Regions from separate parts of the Sphingobacterium sp. HJSM2_6 genome, predicted to be linked through region 1. Evidence: riboswitches for the same ligand, from Rfam matches in the RefSeq annotation. Region 1 holds a riboswitch; the other holds the start of a gene.

Region 1 (8,466 bases):
TGGCCTTGCTTTAAGTAATGAGGATCGTTATCAATTAACGAAACAATTATTACCGTCATTGACACTTAAAGAGGTAGAAGCTATAGGTAAACAATTCTATATTGATAATAACCGCGATGTATTAATCCTTGCTCCAGATTCGGAGAAAGACAAATTACCAGCAGAAGAAAACATCAATGCATGGTTTTCAGATATTGATAAAGAACAATTGACTGCTTATGTGGATCAAGTATCAGAATTGCCATTGCTTGCTAAGGAACCTGTAAAAGGAAGTATTAAATCGGAGAAAGCTTTAGCGAAGATTGGATCCAAAGAATTGATTTTAAGCAATGGGGTTAAAGTGGTTTTAAAGCCTACAAGCTTCAAAAATGACGAGATTTTAATTAGTGCATTTAGTCCTGGAGGTACTTCCATTTATGCTGATGCAGATTACATGTCTGCTAGCTTTGCAGCGAATCTAGTAAATAGTAGTGGTATTGGTCAGTTAAGTACCATTGAACTGCAAAAATACTTAACAGGTAAACAAGTAAATATCAGTCCATTTATTCAAGAACGTTCGGAAGGCTTATCTGGCTCATCGGATAAGGAAGGTTTAAAGACCGCTTTCGAAATGATTTACGGATATTTTACAGCCCCTAGAATTGAGGATGATATTTTCCAAAGTATCATGAGCAAACAGCTCAGCAATTTAGAAAATAGGGATAATGATCCAAATTTTGTGTTCTCCCAAGGCATGATTCAGACATTATATGGTACTAATATTCGAAGAAATCCATTCAATAAAGAAACGTTATCGAAAGTAGATAAGCAACGTGCTTTAGAAATTTATAAAGACCGTTTTGCTGATGCTTCAGATTTTACTTTCGTAATTGTTGGCTCATTCACCGAAGAAGAAATTAAACCCTATTTGACCGATTATTTAGCCGCGCTACCAGCTATTGGTCGTAAAGAGCAAGCAAAAGATTTGAAAATTGTGGAGCCTGCCAAAGGAATTGAAAAAATTGTCCAAAAAGGGAAAGAACCTAAAGCGAATGTTAGGTTATCCATCTACGGCGATTACACTTTTAATGATCAGGAAAACATAAACATGGCGGCATTGGAAAATGTACTTTCAAATCGTTTGTTAAAACGCCTGAGGGAAGAAGAAAGTGGGGTATATGGTACAGGAGCTCGCGCATCTTACGGTAAAAATCCGATACCACGGTACAGTATTAATGTAGGTTTCGGGACGAGCTTAGAAAAATATCCTTCTTTAATTAATTCCACGTTGGATGAATTTAAGAAAATTAAAGCTGCTGGTCCTGCTCAGCAAGATTTGGATAAATTTATAATCGAGGAGAAACGCCAACATGAATTGAATATTAAAGAGAATAGATATTGGTTAAATCAATTGTTGAGCAATTATCAATTAGGTAAAGATCCTGCTTCTAGCACCTTATACCTTGATAATTTAGAAAAAGTAACCGTTCAAACGGTTAAAACTGTGGCTAATAAATATTTAAAAGAAGATAAATTATTCAAATTTATATTATTACCAGACGCAGAAAAAAAATAAGCTAAAAAGCTCAGTAATGAATATACAAAGGGGTAAATTTTTGAATAAACCCCTTTGTTCTGGAATAAAAAAAGGGATGAAATATCAATATTTCATCCCTTTTGTATTTCTAATGGATAATTTATCCTTCTAAGTCCATTATCTCTTCAGCTAAATTCTCCCAATCTTTTTGCAATTGTTCATAGTTAGCTTTTTCTGAATTGTAATTTCTAGTACATTCTTGCAATTTAATTGCATCAGAATATATCTCCTCCAAAGCTAAATCATGTTCTAATTTATTAACAAGACTTTGTTTTTCCGAGATTTTTAGCTCCAAAGCAGCAAGCTCCTTATTTTTCTTTAGCAATAAACGCTTGGAATCTTCCGTAACAGGCGTTTTTTCTTTTTTAGGTTCTTCCTTAACTTTTTTAACTTCCTTCTCTACAGGTTTATACACACGCTTGGCATTCCAAATTTCATATTCCTCATACGTACCCGGGTATTCTTTAATCTGCTTGTCTTCAATAAACCATATTTTATTTGCAACATGATCTAAGAAATATCGATCATGGGATACGACTATCAATGTACCTTCATACTGCTGAAGTGCTTGGATTAAAATATTGACGGAAGCCATATCCAAGTGGTTGGTGGGCTCATCCAAAACTAAAAAGTTAGCATCTGCAGTCAACGCTTTGGCTAAAGCCACCCTAGATTTTTCTCCACCAGATAAAACCTTAATCTTTTTAAATACGTCATCCCCAGTAAATAGGAAACAGCCTAAAATAGACCTTATTTCAGTTTCCGTATGTTTAGGTGCAAAGGTCACCAATTCTTGCAATATGGAATTCTCTAAGTGTAAAGATTCTAATTGATGCTGTGCAAAGAAGGTTTGAGAAACATTATGACCTTTTATACTTTTACCTTTAAACTCGTTATCGGCATCAGCGACAATTCGTAATAGGGTGGATTTACCCTTACCATTGGCGCCAATAAGTGCTATTTTATCTCCCTTTTCAATAAGACCATCGGTATTTCTTAGAATTTCAAGATTTGGATACGATTTAGAGATATCTTCTATCGTTACAACATGTCTTCCCGAGGGTTTTGAAAATTTAAAACTAAAGTTAACTTCTGGATTATCATCATCCACATTATCCACTTTTTCCATGCGGTCAAGCGCTTTGATTCTAGATTGAACCATTTTAGCTTTACTTGCCTTGGCGCGGAAACGCTCAATTAACTTTTCTTCCTGTTTTATTTTGGCTTGTTGATTCTTAAACTGATTACTTTGAATTTCCTCACGTTGTGATTTCTCTTCTAAGTAAAAGCTGTAATTCCCAGCATATAAGTTAAGTTTCCCTTTTCGAGATTCAACGGTTTTATTTATAATTCTATCCAGAAAATACCGGTCATGGGATACAATAACGATTGCTCCGTCAAATGCTTGCAAATAATTTTCCAACCATTTGATGGATGGTAAATCCAAGTGATTGGTTGGCTCATCCAGCAATAAGATGTCTGGTGTTTGAAGTAATATTCTAGCCAACATCACGCGCATACGCCAACCTCCAGAGAAGGTCGCTAATGGCCTTTGTTGTTCATCTTCTGAAAACCCTAAACCTGCTAAAATTTCATGCGCTTTAAATTCGATATGATAACCATCAAGGGCTTCAAATTCCATTTGTTTATTGCTCAGTTTATTAAGGATTTCATCGGAATAATCCGTTTCCATTTTTTTAAGCAGTTCTTCAATTTCACCATGCAATTGATTTTGTCTTTCAAACGCTTCCATTGCAACATGAAGGATACTTTTGTCGGAATGATAGGAGAGTAGGTCTTGATTTAAATAGCCTAATTTCAAATCTTTGGCCATGGATATGGTTCCACTGGTAGGTTTATAATCGCCTACAATGAGTTTTAATAAGGTGGATTTTCCAGTACCATTAGCACCGATCAAGCCAGCTTTATCACCAGGTTTGATATGCCAGTTGGCTTCATCGTATAAGGCTCTAGAGCCAATTTCAAAGGTTAAGTTATTTATAGATATCATTTCGGTAGCAAAAGTAATGAATATTTCTCCATCTTTGGCTACATTTGCACTTATGTATAAGTTAGTCAAACCATTTTTCTTTTCCATGAATCCGGAAAAAGCACATTACAGTGTCACTTCTGGACTGAAGACATTTAATAAAATTTGGGGTTCAAAATCTATATTAAAGTCTTTATTTACGGTTGAGGATCCAATATTGGAAACCCAAGTTTTTGGATTAACCTTTAAAAACCCAGTGGGTCTAGCTGCTGGATTTGATAAAAATGCGGAGTATATTGAAGATATGAGTAGGCTAGGCTTTGGTTTCATTGAAATTGGGACCGTGACCCCTAAGCCGCAACCTGGGAATGATAAACCACGAATGTTTAGGTTAGTGTCTGATGCTGCCATAATTAATAGAATGGGTTTTAATAATCAAGGTGCTGATGTTGCAGCAGGTCGTTTAAAGCATTTGAAAGAGAAAAATGGAGTGATTATAGGTGGGAATATTGGCAAGAATAAATTGACAGCTAATGAGGATGCTGTAGCGGATTACAGCTACTGTTTTCAAGCCTTATTTGATTATGTGGATTATTTTGTTGTCAATGTGAGTTCTCCAAATACGCCAGGATTACGTGATTTGCAAGAGAAAGAACCTCTAAAAGCCTTATTACATACCCTGCAACAATCCAATGCTTTAAAAAGCAATCCTAAACCTATTTTATTAAAAATTGCTCCTGATTTGACGGATTCTCAATTGGATGATATTATAGAAATCGTGCAAGAAACAAAGATTGCTGGCGTAATTGCAACCAATACGACGATTTCCCGTGAAGGGTTGACAAGTGATCCAGCCTTAGTGCAAGAAATGGGTGGGGTAAGTGGTAAACCATTGACAAGCCGTTCTACACAAGTAATCGCCTACTTACATCAAAAGTCTAATCAAGCATTTCCTATTATAGGCGTAGGAGGGATACATTCAGCAGCAGATGCAATCGAAAAATTGAATGCAGGAGCTAGTTTGATTCAAGTGTATACAGGATTTATTTATGAGGGTCCCTCTTTAGTTGCGGATATTTGTAAAGCGATAATCAAACAAAGAAAATCATAATCGAACTATGAGCATATAACACAAAAAAAGCCAGTTCGTACTGGCTTTTTTTGTCGGCATTAGTGCTATTTAAGGCTGTTGAATTTTCTTAAGGATAAAAGATTCTTTTAATGGACCTTCTATAATTTTTCCATCTTGATCTAGGCTGAACAATTGGTTTTCACCTACTTTTAATTTCATGTTGACCTCTTTACCCATTAAATGAACTATGGATCCATTGTCATGCCACATGAATTTGCCATGATCTTCTAAATTAGTATCTCTTTCTTGATAAGCAGCCTTATAATGGAAGGTTTCGTTATCATTCAATGTAATGCTGGTTTCAATTCCTGGACAATCTGCACAGGGTAATACACCTGTATAAGTTCCAGCCCAATCTAAGGAAGTTTGAGAATTATCTCCTGTGGCAATGGATGTACTATCAGTAGGGCTATGTTGATGTTCTGCTCCAGGTTTATTACTGTTGGATACACAGGAAGTCATACTCCATGTCAGCAACATGGCCATTAAAATAATTGAATTTTTCATATTAATTTAATTTTAAGCAATTTAATCAATATGTTTTGATTATAGCTTATTTTTAATGGTTAATTGTGAAATAGTTTTGAAGAACTTGTAGCCTAATGCTGGTAAATACAGTTAACTCTAAAGAAAAGGATTTCCGACCAAATCTATGTGTTGGATCAAACCACCTTTACCTTGGCCTAACTTTACATCTTTTGCGCGTTTCAAAGCCTCTTGTACATACTGTATAGCTTTTTCTACCGCAACTGTTAAGGAGCAACCTTTGGCAATATAACTCGCAATGGCAGACGATAAGGTACAGCCTGTACCATGGGTATTCATGCTCTCGATTTTTTCATGTTGATAATATTGAATCTGTTGATTCTTTTCAACCAATATATCTGTCAATTGTGTGCTATTTAAATGCCCCCCCTTCACTAATATTGCTTCACATGCCCATTTGGAAATATTAGGAATTGCAGCCTTTACGTCATCTAATGTTTTAATTCTAGTCGAAAGGATAAAAGAAAGCTCATCTAAGTTTGGTGTAATTAGATTGATTAATGGCATTAAATCATAAATATGGGGTATGAGATCTTGTTGATTGATAAATTGATATCCAGATGAGGATACCAATACTGGGTCATACACTACAAAACCGTCGTACGCTTTTAAATAGCTGATTAATACGTTGAATTGCTCCTTGCTATGAAGCATGCCGATTTTGATGCAATGCGGATAACTATCTTCAAAAATACTGTCTAGTTGCATTTTAAAACTCTCCATTGGTAAATCTAAGATGCTTTTTACCCCTAAGGTATTTTGAATAGATAAGGCCGATAATACATTCAATCCATAACATCCTAGCGCTGCAAATGTTTTATTATCAGCTTGTAAACCTGCACCGCCGGAGCCATCAAAACCAGCAATAGCAAGTATGGTAGGTATCGTAAATTGATTTGAAATAGTCATTTCCATTTGTTTAAGCTAAAAATTAATAAACTGGGAAATGAATAAATAGTATACTTGAATGCGATACTATTTAAGCTTTTCCCTACGCTGCTGTTAACCAGATCAGGTTCTAAGGGTTTTTCTCAATTCGGATACCGAATACCCCTAAAGCTTAGACAAAGCTATGTAAAATATTACGTTTTCATAAGTTTACTCATTGTATGAATATTCGAAGCATTATTTACCAAAGGTTTAGCTACGCATTTTTAGACTAATTTTCCCAATACTACAAAGAGGAGGAACACTTATCGGAAGGAAGGTGCTTTTATATAATGATTCCATATCAAGAAATGAATTAGTACGTGTTATGCCTGTTTTCCTGTTAAATTTTAGGTATACATTCACCTGATGCCAATATGCTTGATGAAGGAACTGATTCCGAACAGGTATAGATCATTTTAATTATCCCATCTGGGATAATTAAAATGATTTATACCTGAGTGAATTCAATTGCTTCATTTTTGTTCATCTTGTCAGTTTTGCTGCTGATCAACATTTATAAAAGCTGTATGGAGTATTTCAGTACGGAGCGTATGAATTATCGCCTAAAAATAAAACCAAAATTGATGTGCTGTGAACCAAATTCCTGATTGACTTTTTTAGTGAAAAGACCGTATGGGGCATAATTGTATCGAGCAAATACGCCAAAATTTTTATAAAACAAACTTAATCCTTGTCCGAAATGTAATGTTCCGAAAGCAGATTCAAAAGATGGTTCTTCTTCTTCTTCTTTTCGCCATTCCGGCCAATCTTCATATTCATATTCTTTTTCTATGTCATGATACATGTAAAATCCAACCCCAAATAGGGTATTCAGAAGGATGCTCCAAGTATGTTGCGGACTTAATGAAAAACGATGATCCAATCTTAAGCCAAGCATACCTGCAAAAGGTTTAGTATAGGTTTCAAGATCTTGGTTTTGATACCAAAAATAGGTCTTTTTAGGAAAAAATAGGGAACCACCTAGTCCAATGGAACTTCGATTATTAATGTTATTTAAAATCCATATTCCGACAGCAGGACTGCTATTCATGATATTCTTTAGCTGGCCTTGTGGAATGGCAATGCCTCCTTCAAAAAGTAATTTGCCTTTGGACTCATCATTTATTTGATGATTAAAATCAGATTGAGCAAAACAATTGTAGATGAAAAAAAGGAGTAAACAGAGGGTATAGAATAGTCTCATAAATTTAGATTAACGGTTAAACATATTTGGGTTATTTAACTTGTTAGAAAGAATTTATGAGTAAAGGTTTAATGATATGACTATAAAAAAAAATGGCAAATCTACGCTAGATTTGCCGTTATCTTATGAAAGAGTTAAAATGAATATCCAAAACCTATGTATGGCCAATAGGGAATAAAGTTTCCTTGACCAAATACAGGGGAAAAACCCGCTCTAAAAGTAAAACCACCATCTACGGGTTGTCTTCTGTATCCAAAATTTAACGTACCTAATACGGTAGATTCGTTTCCGTTTTCTAAAAATAACACATCACTACCAGACTCAAAATCTGAAGATACATTCACAAAAGTAGCTCCTGCACCAAGTTCAAAATAATTACCTTTTTTACCCAATAAATAATTGAGCACTACAGGCACAGTAAATACTTTAATATCATCAGCCCCTCCTAAATAACTTACGCCGATTCTACCACCTAATCCATTGTTGGTTTTTTGAAATCTAGTGTCGTAATTAAAGGAGTAGGTTACTCCTGGGCCCAATACTTCAAAAAATAAAGATTGCTTTCGTGTTAAAGAAATATCCGGATTTGCATTCTGCTGTGCGAAACTAATAGTCGCACTTAAACATAGGATGGCGGTTGTGATGAATAATTTAATTGACATAATTGATTTATTTGATTGTATGGTAAAAATATGAATAATATTTTTAAGTATTACTAGATACTTTAATATGATTAACTTAAGGTTATAATTTAGTCATAATTTACAATTGATACATAAGTCATTGTTGCAATTAAAATACTTCTATATCCGTGTGTAATTGTCTTTGCAAAAAAAAACACAGATCTAGTGATCTGTGTTTTTATCGTCGTTTTACTATAGGTATTACGAAAGGACAAACTGAATTTCAGCCTGAAATTTCACATCAGTACTTACCATTAGACCACCAGTTTCCAAAGCAGCATTCCAGCTTAGATCAAAGTCTGTACGATTAATTTTTCCAGTAACGGTATATCCTGCTTTTTGATTTCCCCAAGGATCTTTACTTAAACCTCCAAATTCTACCTCTAAAGTAATTGGCTTTGTAAT
Region 2 (8,466 bases), on a different contig from region 1:
TCTAACGTATAAGAGTTCGCCATATGAATATTGTTTATGGATGAGTTATAAGATTATACGAATTTAGGTAAAATCAAGCGATATTAAACTTTCTATTACATGGGGTCTTTGCTTCGATTTACAAAGAATTGTTCACCGTTTCTTTTTTAGTAAATATAGTGGTACCTATACTAGCGAAAACGACACAGAAGACAGATATCCACTGAGTCATTGTTAAGTATTCTTGTAAAAAGATCAATCCCGAAAAAGCGCCAAATGCCGGTTGTAAACTGGTTAAAATACTAAAGGTTTTGGTAGGTAATTTACCTAAAGCAATCATATCCAATGAAAAAGGCAATGCACTGGAAAAAATAGCAACTCCCAATGCTTTAAATAGCAGGTTGGTATCTAAATTCGCTAAGGATCCATCCCATAATGCTATTGGAAAGATAAAAACTGTAGCGATCATCATTCCAATGGTCACGGCTTGTTTGCCTTCCATGATTTTAGAAACTTTACTCCCTGTTAAAATGTAAAAAGCCCAAAATGTACCCGCAAGAAAGGCTAATAACAATCCTACACCATCTAAATGATTGTTCTGCCATGGTACAATCAATAAAATGCCAATACATGCGAAACTTGCCCATAAAATATCCAACCACTTTCTAGAAAGGGCAAAAGCAAGAAATAAAGGACCTATGAATTCGATAGTAACGCCTAGACCTAATGGAATGCGCTGAATAGCAGCATAAAAAATTAGGTTCATAAATGCTAAACAAACCCCATAAATGCCACAATAAAGCCACTGTTGCTTATTGAGTTTGCTAAAATTTGGTCTATTAATTAAATATAAAATGATTGCTGAAAGACCTATACGCAAAGTTGCAGTTGCAATGGGACCTAAGGCTGGAAAAAGTTGTTTAGCAATGGAAGCACCTCCTTGAACACATACCATAGATATTAGTGCGGCGGCTACGGCTAATTGTGTACTTTTCATTTCTTAATAAAGGGCTATTAAAACTTACTAATTTTAATAAAGGATTCTTCATGATAAAGTTTCATTTAAAAAAGAGAAAGTAAGTTTATAAAAAATATAAACTAATATACTATTAATTAATAAAAACCTGTAAAAAAGTTCCATTTATCGATTTGATTTAATGATACATTAATAAATTATTTATATTCATATTCAGGGTTAAAATATTCCTTTATATTAAGTTCCATTCGTGTATCTTAATTCAAAATCAATAAAGATTTTTAGATTATTAATAAAAAATCCTATATTTATTTCAACTTTAGGGGTGTCTGCATTTTTGCAGGCTGAGATTTTACCCTTATAACCTGATCCAGATCATACTGGCGTAGGGAAAAGTAAAATGTCTTCATGGGTGCGTATCTGCACTATTGTGGTCATTCCTAAAGTTTTATTTACATAAACATAAGGAATGAAACTAACCATCAATCAAAAAACAAAAGAATTTATTGCTCCTCCGCAACACTTAGCGGATATTGTTCAATTAGAAACGGATGTTTCTAAAAAAGGCATCGCTGTTGCTTTAAATTATCGAGTTATTCCCAAAAACCTATGGGATACCACTCCTGTCCAAGAAAATGATTCCATATTAATTATTAATGCTACACAAGGAGGCTAAACCTTCTACTTATAATATATTGACCATGATTGAACAACACATTACTACCCAGCCATTCCCCAATTCTAAAAAGATTTTCATACCTGGCAAACTATACCCTATTCAGGTAGCTATGCGAGAAATAAGCTTAAGTGCTACCAAACTGAGTAATGGAAATATAGAGCACAACCCTCCTGTTACGGTATACGATAGTTCAGGACCTTATACGGATGAACAAGCCCAAATTGATGTTCGTAAAGGCTTAGATCGGATTCGAGAGGAATGGATACTCCAACGGAAAGATGTGGATTCGCTCCCTGGGATTTCATCGAGTTATGGATTAGAACGTTTGGCAGATGCTAGTTTAGATGATCTTCGATTTGCCTATACACATCAACCTAAAAGAGCTAAACCAGGCATGAATGTGTCTCAACTGCATTATGCTAGAAAAGGAATAATCACCGCAGAAATGGAATATGTAGCTATTCGTGAAAATCAACGAATAGAACAACTGGCTGAATCTACGAAGGGGATGGATCATCAACATCCAGGTGAGAGTTTTACTTCTAGAACTGCAAAGAAATACATCAGTCCTGAGTTTGTACGGGACGAAATTGCCGCTGGTCGAGCAATCATTCCAAGTAATATCAATCATCCGGAATGTGAGCCGATGATTATTGGGCGAAACTTTTTGGTAAAAATCAATGCAAACATAGGCAACAGTGCCGTGAGCTCCAGTATTGATGAAGAAGTGGAAAAAGCCGTATGGGCTTGTCGTTGGGGTGCAGATACCATCATGGATTTATCTACTGGTAAAAATATACATGAAACCAGGGAATGGATTATTAGAAATTCCCCTGTACCTATAGGGACAGTTCCGATATATCAAGCGTTAGAAAAAGTAAAGGGGATTGCAGAAAATTTAACTTGGGAAATTTTTCGTGATACCTTAATTGAACAAGCAGAACAAGGGGTTTCGTATTTTACTATTCATGCTGGGGTATTGTTGAGGTATATCCATTTGACAGCACAGCGCGTGACAGGTATTGTTTCTCGAGGAGGATCGATCATGGCAAAATGGTGCTTGTTCCATCATAAGGAAAACTTTCTATATACACATTTTGAAGAAATCTGTGAAATCATGAAGCAATATGATGTTTCCTTTTCACTTGGTGATGGTTTACGACCTGGTGCAATTGCCGATGCGAATGATGCTGCGCAGTTTGCAGAATTGGAAACTTTAGGGGAGCTGACTAAAATCGCCTGGAAACACGATGTGCAAGTCATGATTGAAGGTCCCGGACATGTTCCAATGCACCTTATAAAGGAAAATATGGAAAAGCAATTGGAGGAATGTGATGAAGCCCCATTTTATACCTTAGGGCCATTAACAACCGATATTGCTCCTGGATATGACCATATCACATCTGCTATTGGTGCTGCAATGATCGGTTGGTACGGATGTGCCATGCTTTGCTATGTGACGCCTAAGGAACATTTGGGTCTGCCGAATAAAAAGGATGTGAAAGATGGCGTAATAACCTATAAATTGGCAGCGCATGCTGCTGACTTGGCTAAGGGACACCCTGGAGCACAGTATCGAGATAATGCCTTAAGTAAGGCACGTTTTGAGTTTCGATGGGAAGACCAATTTAACCTTTCTTTAGATCCTGATACGGCTAGGGAGTTTCATGATGAAACATTACCTGCAGATGCTGCTAAGGTAGCGCACTTTTGTTCTATGTGCGGACCTAAGTTCTGTTCAATGAAAATTACTCAAGAAATTAGGGAAGCTACAGAAACAGGAATGTTTGAAAAATCATTGGAATTTATTGAACGTGGAAAGGAAATTTACTTATGATCGTCGTGATTTCACCTCCTCAGCACATAAATGAGGAAACGTCTTTTGTAAATGAACTTTTCGAGCATGGTTTGGATGTATTTCATATTCGAAAATACGGCATGCCTGATCAGGAAATCATCGATTATGTAAATCAAATTGACATGAAATATAGGGGGCAATTGGTGCTGCATAGTCATCATCATTTGGCTAATCGATTAACAATCGACAGATTGCATTATAACGAAGCAGATCGAAGGGCAAACCATCATTTGAATAGTTTAGCGCAGTTTACCCTTTCGACCTCTGTCCACCATATGGATGATTTTAATAGGCTAGATACATGCTGGTCTTATGCTTTTATCAGTCCTTTATACCAAAGTATTTCTAAACCGGAGAAAAAAAGAAATGAAGCTTTATTTGATCAATTAACTATGCGATCAAATGATCAGGTTCAATTGGTTGGCTTAGGTGGAATTGCATTGGAAAATATCGATAATACCCTGAATCATAATATTGATGCGATTGCCTTATTGGGTACAATATGGTTAGCGGATCAGCCAATAACTGCTTTTTTGAACTGCAAAACCAGGGTCGACGCTATAAAAAATCAAAGGATAGATGAAACCATACAGTAAAATTCAATATATATCCCAGGGATTAACGTTGGATGATCAATATAATAATATTCGTATGGCGCTGGATAAGGGTGTCAACTGGATACAATTGAGGTGGAAGGAAGGTAATTTGGTTAATATCGAACATTTGGGTTGGTTAATTAAAGAGTTATGTAAGGAATACCAAGCTAAATTGATTATTAATGATCACATCCATATAGCTGATCTTTTAAATGCTGATGGAGTACACCTTGGACTTCAGGATGATGCAATTGCTCATGCAAGAATACTATTGGGAAAAGATAAAATAATTGGTGCTACAGCTAATACGCTCCAGGATATTCAACTTCACATTCAAAACGAATGTGATTACATAGGATTAGGCCCCTATCGCTATACCGAGAATAAGAAAAACTTAAGTCCAATTTTAGGCCTTTCAGGATATTTATCCATCTTAGCTAAACTAACGCAAGAAGCGAATTGCCCGCCCATATATGCTATTGGTGGTATTCAGCAGGAAGATATTGAAGAGTTATTTAATATCGGGGTTTACGGTATAGCGGCCTCTAATTTCATACATCAATTAAAATATACAGACATTCAAGAATTCAATGTACAATATGGATAGTTTACACATTGGCAAATATACATTCAACTCCAGGCTATTTGTAGGTACTGGGAAATACGGAAATATGGATTTAATGCGAAATTCGCTAATTTCCTCAGGCGCTGAACTCATCACTTTAGCATTGAAACGAATTGATTATGGGGATAATCAGGATGAATTACTAAATGCAATAACATTTCCTCATGTTCAGCTATTACCGAATACATCTGGTGCGCGTACGGCAGCAGAGGCAATCTTAGCTGCCCAATTGGCAAGGGAGGCCTTGGAAACAGATCTGATTAAATTGGAAATACATCCTGACCCAAGGTTCTTACTCCCCGACCCTATAGAAACATTAAAAGCGACGGAGGAATTGGCTAAACAGGGTTTTGTGGTTCTTCCTTATATTCATGCTGACCCGGTATTATGTAAGCGCTTGGAGGATGTCGGAACGGCTGCGGTTATGCCTCTAGGTTCTCCAATTGGAAGTAATAAAGGGTTAAAAACAATTGATTTCTTAGAAATTATTATCCAACAGCGCAAAGTCCCAGTTATTATTGATGCAGGTATCGGCGCTCCTTCGGATGCCTGTAAAGCTATGGAATTGGGAGCTGATGCGGTTCTTGTAAATACCGCGATAGCCACTGCGATGGATCCTATAAGTATGGCTTCAGCGTTCAAATGGTCTGTAAATGCAGGTAGAGCCGCTTATTTAGCTGGATTAGCTTCAAAAACTAATTTGGCACAAGCCTCTTCTCCCCTCACTTCATTTTTAATGGATTAATTATGTTAACAACTTTTAAAGAGGAGATGCAACGCTACAGCTGGGAAGATGTTCAAGCGCAAATCTATGCAACAGGTATAGAACAAGTTCGTTCTGTCTTGCTGAATCCTCAAAGACAATTGTCAGATTTTCTAACGCTCTTGTCTCCAGCTGCAAGTCAGGAATTGGAAAGCATGGCTCAGCTTGCTCAACAAATTACTCAACAGCGTTTTGGTAAAACCATTCAACTCTATGCCCCCCTGTACTTGAGCAATGAATGCCAAAACATATGTACCTACTGTGGGTTCAGCATGGATAACTCGATTAAAAGAAAAACATTGACCAATGCTGAACTTGTATTAGAAGCCATTGCCCTTAAAAGCAGCGGAATCAATCATGTATTATTGGTTTCTGGGGAAGCCAACAAGACCGTAGATACAGCCTATTTTTTGCAGGCCATAAAAGTATTGAAACCCTATTTTGCCAATATATCGATCGAGGTGCAACCTCTATCTACTGCAGAGTATCAACTATTGTACGAAGCAGGTGTTCATGCGGTATTGGTGTATCAGGAAACCTACCACCAAGAGGTTTATAAAACCTATCATCCGAAAGGTAAGAAATCAAATTTTGAATACCGACTAGACACGCCTGACCGCATCGGACAGGCTAATATTCATAAGATTGGATTAGGCGTACTGTTGGGATTGGAAGATTGGCGTGTGGATAGTTTTTTTAATGCATTGCATATCGATTACTTGCAGAAAGCTTATTGGAAAACAAAATATTCGGTATCCTTTCCTAGATTAAGACCTGCTCAAGGATCTGTAGAACCTAATTTCATTATGGAAGACAGGGATTTAATGCAACTCCTTTGTGCTTACCGCATTTGGAATCCTGACTTAGAAATTTCTATTTCTACGCGAGAAAGTGAACACTTCCGAAATCACATAATTCCGATAGCCGTTACGAGTATGAGTGCCGCCTCTAAGACTAATCCTGGTGGATATGCTGTGGATCCTCAGTCCTTAGAACAATTTGAGATCTCTGATGAACGTAGCTTGGCTGAGTTTAAACAAATCATCCAACATGCCGGCTATGACCCTGTTATGAAAGATTGGGATGTGGCGTTTAATAATTCCATATAATGATTGTTAATGAAATCTAAAGATAGTTTCTCGAGATATAGCCGACAGATATTCATGGAGGAAGTTGGAATAGCGGGCCAACGTAAGATTATGGAGGCTAAGGTAGTGATAGTTGGTGCTGGTGGATTGGGATCGCCAGCGATCCAATATTTGGCGACAGCGGGAATAGGCACATTAGCGGTAATAGATGCCGATGAGGTGGAAATTCATAACCTGCAAAGGCAGGTTATTCATACGGAAAACTATATTGGTCACCCAAAAGTGCATAGTGCCACGCAATTCGTCCAAACTATTAATCCTGATATTACCTTCATCGCTATACACAAGCGATTAGATCAAGGGAATGCTTTTGAACTATTGAAAGATTACGATATTATTTTAGATTGCTCGGATAATTTTGAGACCCGTTACCTCATCAACGACACCTGCATATTACTTCAAAAACCCATCGTATATGGGAGCATTTTGTCTTTTGAAGGGCAAGTGGCTGTATTTAATTATCAAAGCAGTAAACAGCTGAGAGATCTGTTTCCTGCTCCTCCAGATGATGCCGATAATCAAAATTGCGATCGCTTGGGTGTATTAGGACCATTAGCAGGAATAGTAGGCAGTATGATGGCACTGCTGACCTTAAAAATGACCCTAAACCTTCCTGTCGAGACAAATCAATTAACTGTCATAGATTCGCTGCATTGGAAATTTCATTTAATTGAATTTTAATGCAGCCCATTTAATTATTTTTAGTAGCTTGATGCTTCATTGAATATCAATTAGTTAGACTGAATGAAAAGAATAATTCCCATCGAAGGACCCTATAGACTCAAAGCTGTTGTTCAGAGTGATGCAATCACGATATTTAACATCATTCAACGGGAACGTTCTTACCTGTCTGATTGGCTTCCCTTCATACAATTCAGCAAACATGTTCAGGATACAAAATCGTTTATCGCTCATGCGATACTTCAAAGAAATGCAGGAAAAGATTTTCTATACAAAATATGTGAAGTAGATAAACTAATTGGACTCATTGGTACAAAAGATACGGATTATTTTAACAAACATACGGAATTAGGATATTGGATATCCCAGGAATATCAAAGCAAAGGAATCACAACGAAAGCAAACTATTCCCTTATAAAAGAACTATTTGAAGACTTAAAGATGGAAAGAATCCAAATTTGTTGTGCAGTGGGTAATGAGAAAAGTATAGCTATTCCTAATAAATTAGGATTTACATTCGAAGGTATACGTAGAAATGGGGAATGGGTATCTGAAAATAAATATAGAGATTTGAAGATTTTCTCCCTATTGAAAGTTGAATTTAACACCCAACAATAGCTGATGGTTAATTAGTTATACACACAAACCATCAGCTTATATCGAGTTATTTTATTTCTTTTTAGCTTCCTTCATAGGATTAGTTGCAGAAGACTGTCCTCTTACTACACTTCCTTGATTTTGAAATATCTCGAATCTGGAAGGATTAGCTTGTCTAGGCCAGGCATTATTAGATTCATCTATATCGGCAGTTTCACGATAAGGATCCAATTTGATGGCTGTTACTTCTTTACTCTTAGCAAACACTTTACTAACCTCAAGCTCATTTTTACGCCAGATATAAGCAGGAATTCGATCAAGTTCCTTAGAACCATCTGCAAACGTCCACTCTATAATTAATGGCATCACCAGTCCGCCATTATTCTTAAAGTTCAACTCATAAAAGCTGATTTTTCCATCGAATATATCCTTAGCCTTTTGATCCAGGCTTTTGTAGAAATTCTGGTATCCAGCCTCATCACTAGGTTTCACTGCAAAACGATCCCATTTATTGTAAAAATCCAATAAAGAAGTATCTTTCTCCACTAAAAACTCCAAGTTCTC

What was found. A riboswitch is a leader RNA that binds a small molecule or an ion and turns the genes downstream of it on or off. The one in region 1 is predicted to bind thiamine pyrophosphate.
Region 2: it holds a riboswitch for thiamine pyrophosphate, as region 1 does, so the genes downstream of both, thiS (sulfur carrier protein ThiS) here and thiD (bifunctional hydroxymethylpyrimidine kinase/phosphomethylpyrimidine kinase) in region 1, are expected to answer to the same signal.

The regions. Positions count from the first base shown of each region.
Region 1 covers NZ_JBMOXB010000019.1:6,989-15,454, reverse strand. Annotated here, with positions in the region: gene ACFRAE_RS15410 (M16 family metallopeptidase) at 1-1,555, shown strand, start outside; gene ACFRAE_RS15405 (ABC-F family ATP-binding cassette domain-containing protein) at 1,677-3,587, opposite strand; gene ACFRAE_RS15400 (quinone-dependent dihydroorotate dehydrogenase) at 3,640-4,677, shown strand; gene ACFRAE_RS15395 (copper resistance protein NlpE) at 4,747-5,205, opposite strand; gene thiD (bifunctional hydroxymethylpyrimidine kinase/phosphomethylpyrimidine kinase) at 5,323-6,153, opposite strand; TPP riboswitch at 6,216-6,309, opposite strand; gene ACFRAE_RS15385 (hypothetical protein) at 6,731-7,378, opposite strand; gene ACFRAE_RS15380 (hypothetical protein) at 7,513-8,040, opposite strand; gene ACFRAE_RS15375 (YceI family protein) at 8,263-8,466, opposite strand, start outside.
Region 2 covers NZ_JBMOXB010000001.1:114,886-123,351, forward strand. Annotated here, with positions in the region: gene ACFRAE_RS00470 (DUF4256 domain-containing protein) at 1-23, opposite strand, end outside; gene ACFRAE_RS00475 (EamA family transporter) at 119-976, opposite strand; TPP riboswitch at 1,267-1,364, shown strand; gene thiS (sulfur carrier protein ThiS) at 1,425-1,631, shown strand; gene thiC (phosphomethylpyrimidine synthase ThiC) at 1,657-3,471, shown strand; gene ACFRAE_RS00490 (thiamine phosphate synthase) at 3,468-4,088, shown strand; gene ACFRAE_RS00495 (thiamine phosphate synthase) at 4,072-4,695, shown strand; gene ACFRAE_RS00500 (thiazole synthase) at 4,679-5,458, shown strand; gene thiH (2-iminoacetate synthase ThiH) at 5,461-6,585, shown strand; gene ACFRAE_RS00510 (HesA/MoeB/ThiF family protein) at 6,595-7,305, shown strand; gene ACFRAE_RS00515 (GNAT family N-acetyltransferase) at 7,369-7,923, shown strand; gene ACFRAE_RS00520 (M1 family metallopeptidase) at 7,975-8,466, opposite strand, start outside.